2 linked regions of the Paraneptunicella aestuarii genome follow. The protein of the gene in region 2 binds, or shares a complex with, the protein of the main gene of each other region. Links are inferred from orthologs where the notes say so. Each region holds a gene or a part of one and is shown on either strand. Other genes may lie near its edges.

Region 1 (2,960 bases), 2.5 Mb from region 2 along the record:
TCTTTAACGGTGATCAAACCGACCAATTTGAAGTGATCGTCAACAACCAGGATTTTTTCGATACGATGCTCATGCATCAGGAATAGCACCTGATCCGGATCAGCACCTTCCGTAACGGTTACCAAACGTTCTTTGGGTGTCATTACGCTGCTGACTTCTAACGACAGGTTTTTCTCGAATCGTAAATCACGACCCGTCACGATTCCCACAAGATTGTTGTCATCATCAACAACAGGGAAACCGGAGTATCCTAATTCACGACTTAATTGACTGACTTCTTCAAGGGTAGCATGAGGAGAAACAGTAACAGGATCAAACACAACACCACTTTCATACTTCTTAACCATACGAACGTGGTTGGCTTGCTCTTCCGCCGGCATATTTTTATGGATAAAACCCATACCGCCTTCTTGAGCAAGAGCAATTGCGAGTTGAGCCTCAGTTACCGTATCCATCGCCGCCGCGACAAGGGGAATATTCAGTTCGACATTACGAGTAAGACGAGTTTTTAAACTAGCTTGGTGAGGTAAAACTTCTGAGTGTCTAGGGACAAGTAATACGTCATCAAACGTGAGGGCTTCTTTGGCTAAACGCAACATTTCAACAACCTATAATGGGGATTTTGTTGCGGCGCAATTGTAGCGGTTTTCCCTAATCAGGTAAACTACAACAAATAATATTCTGTAAACATCTCCTTACCGAGAAAATTAATGACCAATCAAGCACGTAGCCATATTTTTACCGTCAGCAAATTAAACCGATTTGCCAAACACATTCTGGAATCCGAGATTGGTCAGATCTGGATATCGGCGGAAATATCCAACTTCGTCGCGGCAGCTTCCGGTCATTGGTACTTCACCTTAAAAGACGAACGAGCTCAAATCAAAGCAGCCATGTTTCGCAACAGCAATCGTTTAGGCAGATTCAAACCCAAAAACGGTGACAAGATTTTAGTTAGAGGCAATATCAGCCTGTACGAACCTCGTGGCGATTTCCAGCTTATCGTTTCTCACATAGAGCCGGAGGGTGAAGGCCTACTCAAGCAACAGTACGAATTCATCAAACAAAAATTAGCCAATGAAGGCTTATTCGCTCCCGTACATAAAAAACCCATTCCGGAAAATCCTAAAACCGTGGGCGTGATCACCTCATCCACCGGTGCAGCCTGGCATGACATTGTCACGGTATTGCAACGCCGTAACCCAACCATCAATATCGTGTTATATCCTAGTCAGGTGCAAGGCGAAGGCTCTGAACAGCAATTACTAAAAGCGCTACACACTGCCAATCAACGTAACGAAGTAGACGTGTTAATTTTGGGACGCGGTGGTGGCTCCATGGAAGATCTATGGAGCTTTAATGATGAACAGTTAGCTCGCGCCATCTTTCAATCCAGCATTCCCATCATTAGTGCCGTTGGACACGAAATAGATTTCACCATTGCCGATTTTGTTGCCGATGTTCGAGCGCCTACCCCCTCTGCCGCCGCTGAACTCGCTAGCGCGCCGTTACATCACACATTAGAACGCTTGCACAAACTAACTCAACGCATGCAGAAATGCAGCTTGTCTCACCTACAACATGCGCAATATCGTTATCGTATTGCGAAACAGCAACTGCAAAGCAATCACCCTCGTAGTCAGCTATTGCAACAACAGCAGCTGCTGGATAATTTGAGCCTGAACCTGAGCAGGCTTTGGCAAGACAGTTTGATGCGCAAAACCGTGGCGCTGGAAAAACAACATTCGCGACTGAGTCAGATGCATCCCAAACATCAATTAGCCGGATATCATCAACGCATCCAGTATTTGTCGGATAAACTACTGGTCAACATGACGAATCGCTTACAATCTCGCCAACAAAAACTGGGACAAGTGGCTCAACTTCTTGATACAGTGAGCCCACTCGCAACATTGGCTCGTGGCTACACTTTAACGTATAAAAATGGCCAAATAGCGAAAAACGCTGCAAACCTGAATGTAGGTGATACCATAAGTACCAGATTTAAAGATGGTGATGTGATCAGCACGATTAAATCAATATCTGAAACCTGAGCTCAGGTTATAAGTATCAGCTTGTCGTACCCAAAGTAGAGATTGCCAGCAGTTATGAGGCAAATTAGTCGTTTATTTTTTCTGTTATTGCTCAGTGCAAATGCATTTGGAACACCCAAATCTATTCCATGGGCAACCATCGACTTACCGCCGTTATTTATTCAATCCGGCAAACTGGCTCACGAAGGTATTTGTGATCTGTTGATGGACGAGTTACAAGCAGCATTACCCGATATAAAACACACTGAAACACTGTTTCCCAACTTGCGTCTAAAAAGGAAAATGCAAGCGGGTGAAAAATACTGTTACCCCTGCCTGATTCATCGCTCCACGCCTATAGGTTCAATGGTACTATCATCTCCCACCGTGGTTTATCTCCCTCATGTACTCGTGCTAAAGGAAGAAATGCGAGACTACTTTATCAAGCAATATGGCAATCCGGTTTCGTTAGAAAAACTGCTGCAATCCAACGCTTTTTTGATGGGGCAGCAATCTGGCAGGATGTTCGGTTCAGAAATCCAGAGTGTACTGGATCGTTATGTGAGTAAAGGGCTTGAAATACCCAATAATGTTGGCTCTACCACATCACTCATGATGCTGATTACTTTAAACCGGGTAGACTTCACCATTGAATACCCCAATGTATTGAATTACTTCAACAGAACCAATGAGCAAAATCTGGCCTGGCTACCCATTGAGGAAAACTCAGACCATGTCGTACTCGGTGCTGTAGGCTGTTCAGGCCCAGACAATGACGACTTCAAATATGAGGCAATTGAAAAGATAAATGCCGTACTTCCCGGAATACTGGAAAGCGAACATTATCAAAACGGTGTGAAAAAATGGTTTGAATCTGTGGATGCCAACTACATAGATAAATATCAACAATATCTACTGGCAGATGGT
Region 2 (2,741 bases):
GCGACGACTTTTCGACTTTTGCGTTCTTTCTCTGCGGCAACGGCCATGCCTAACGCGGCGCTGATAGACGTCGAAGAGTGACCCACCGCAAAGGTGTCGTATTCGCTTTCAGGTGGCCAGGGGAAAGGATGCAGACCACCTTTTTGGCGAATGGTGGTAATACGGTCTCGGCGTCCAGTCAGAATTTTATGGGGATAAGCTTGATGACCCACATCCCAAATTAAACGGTCAAACGGCGTGTTGTACACATAATGTAATGCAACCGTGAGTTCTACGGTTCCCAGGCCAGAAGCAAAATGCCCGCTACTTTGGCTCACACTTGCCAACAGAAACTGCCTTAGCTCATTGGCAAGAGCTTTTAACTTGTCTTTAGGGATGCGGCGTAGCTGTTCTGGCGTTTCTGCCAGGCTCAGCAAGGGATAGTGTGCTAAATCAAGGGTCATGCTTATTATTATGTCCGGAAATTAATGCTCGCGCTGCACCACATAATGGCTAAAGGCGTTTAAGAGCTCGGTATTGTACGGGATTGCATCTAGCGCGTGTAGTGCTTGTTGATGTAGATCCTGTAAATATTGTTGTGCTTGTTCCAAACCCATCAAGCTGGGGAAGGTGCTTTTGTTGGCGTCTTGATCCGAACCTTGAGGTTTTCCAAGGGTTTGAGTGTCGGATGTGACATCCAGAATGTCATCGCGTACTTGAAATGCCAAGCCTAAAGCGTGGGCATATTGGCTGAAAGAATCGGTTTCCTGTTCATTCAGATGCGCCAGTGCGCATACCATTTCTATGCAGGATTTAATGAGTGCCCCGGTTTTTAATTCGTGGATTTGGTGTAAAGCGGATAACGAAACCGTTTTGTTCGTTGCCGCCAAGTCCAGAGCTTGTCCGCCACACATGCCTTGGTAGCCAGCGGCACGACTTAAAATGCTCACCAGCTTTACTCGTTCAAGAGTGGCTGGGGCAGGGTAATTAGCCAGAATATCGAATGCCAGTGTTTGCAGTGAATCACCCGCGAGAATCGCGCTAGCTTCACCATAAACAACATGGCAAGTAGGCTTGCCTCGTCGCAGATCATCGTCGTCCATTGCTGGCAAATCATCATGGATCAATGAATAGGTGTGAATGCATTCAACGGCAAGGGCGCACATATCCAGATTGGCTTTATCGACGTGAAGTATTTCGCCAGCAGCGTAAACCAAAAATGGGCGCATTCGTTTGCCACCTGCTAACAGACTATGCTGCATGGCTGCTTTTAGGTTGGAGTGATGTTCTGGAAGGGCGTTAATTTGTTCTGTAAGCAAGCTTTCCATACGAACAGCGACTTGCTCCTGGAATGCTTTCCAGGGCATGGTATGTTGAGCATTAACGGCATTTGGCATTATTCAGCCAAGCCTCCATCATAGGGCTCATTTTGCTGCTCTGATTGCTGTTGGGGCTCGAAATCGATAAGTTGCTGTTCACCGCTCTTTTCAATCAGCATTTGCACTTTCTGTTCAGCTTGTCGTAGTTTTTGCTGGCTTTGATTGGCAAGCTGTACGCCTCGTTCGAAAGAAGCAAGCGCTTCTTCTAATGGAAGATCTCCACGTTCCATTCGGGCAACGATGTCTTCCAATTCGGCAACGGCTTCTTCAAATGACAGGCTGTCTGGCTTTTTAGGCTTGCTCATAAGGTAGATTTATTTGGTTCCATAAAAATGATGCTGCACATTAACCGAGGTACATGAGTGGATCAAGTAGCCAACGGGCAGGAGGTGTAATATTTCCGCTATTTTAACTCATTGACATCTGATGATCATTATTCAACGCTATAGAAAATAACTGGGTTGTCGATAACAACGAAAATAGAAGGAAATACCGATGCAATTTATAAGGTATTATTTTTGAGTCGCATCGCCGTAATTAGACAGTGACAAATAGTGAAACTCCATTAGACTTGATGTTAACAAGCTGATTTCGCTTAAATTTCACAGAGCGCTTCGAACGTATGATTTTTAATAGGGGGAATGTGTGGATTTAGCAACCTTGATAGGTATGGTTGGTGCCATCGGGTTCGTGGTCATGGCCATGATTCTTGGTGGTAACGTTGAAATGTTTATCAACATACCATCTATATTGATCGTATTTGGTGGTTCCATCTTCGTTGTACTTTCCCAGTTTACGCTTAATCAATTCTTCAGTGCCGGTAAAATTGCCGGGAAAGCCTTCATGTTTAAAATTGAAGCTCCGGAAGATTTGATCCAGAAAATCGTTGAAATGGCTGATGCGGCTCGTAAAGGGGGCTTTTTGGCATTGGAAGAAGCTGAAATTGAGAATGATTTCATGCAAAAAGGCGTGGATATGCTGGTGGATGGGCACGATTTGGATGTTGTGCGTTCTACCTTATCGAAAGACATTACCATGACGACTGAGCGTCATATTTTTGGTGCCACTATCTTTAAAGGCATGGGCGATATTGCACCTGCAATGGGTATGATTGGTACATTGATTGGTTTGGTTGCCATGTTGTCTAACATGGATGACCCAAAGGCTATAGGCCCTGCCATGGCGGTGGCATTGTTAACAACGCTATATGGTGCTTTCTTTGCGAACGTTATTTGTTTGCCTATTGCGGTAAAACTTAACAATCGTGCAGATGAAGAACGATTGAATCAACAACTGGTACTGGATGGTATTATCGGTATCGCTGATGGGCAAAACCCGCGTGTTATTGAAGGTATTTTGAAGAATTACCTGCAAGCCAATAAA

The links. Proteins that work in one complex are often made in the same cells at the same time.
Region 1: the proteins of xseB (region 2) and xseA are in contact, whole or in part, in a cryo-EM structure (PDB 8TXR), measured with the Escherichia coli proteins. The link is inferred for Paraneptunicella aestuarii from one-to-one orthologs.

What each region holds. Positions count from the first base shown.
Region 1 is NZ_CP074570.1:823,548-826,507, reverse strand. The notes cover bases 1-2,882. They hold xseA (exodeoxyribonuclease VII large subunit), read left to right. Parts: upstream 1-710; coding sequence 711-2,054; downstream 2,055-2,882. Other genes in these bases: KIH87_RS03505 (hypothetical protein), read left to right, coding at 2,109-2,882; guaB (IMP dehydrogenase), read right to left, coding at 1-599. Outside these bases: more of KIH87_RS03505, read left to right, coding at 2,883-2,960. UniProt on the Escherichia coli protein: Bidirectionally degrades single-stranded DNA into large acid-insoluble oligonucleotides, which are then degraded further into small acid-soluble oligonucleotides.
Region 2 is NZ_CP074570.1:3,299,436-3,302,176, reverse strand. The notes cover bases 20-2,682. They hold xseB (exodeoxyribonuclease VII small subunit), read right to left. Parts: upstream 1,664-2,682; coding sequence 1,376-1,663; downstream 20-1,375. Other genes in these bases: pomA (flagellar motor protein PomA), read left to right, coding at 2,004-2,682; ispA ((2E,6E)-farnesyl diphosphate synthase), read right to left, coding at 465-1,346; dxs (1-deoxy-D-xylulose-5-phosphate synthase), read right to left, coding at 20-443. Outside these bases: more of dxs, read right to left, coding at 1-19; more of pomA, read left to right, coding at 2,683-2,741. UniProt on the Escherichia coli protein: Bidirectionally degrades single-stranded DNA into large acid-insoluble oligonucleotides, which are then degraded further into small acid-soluble oligonucleotides.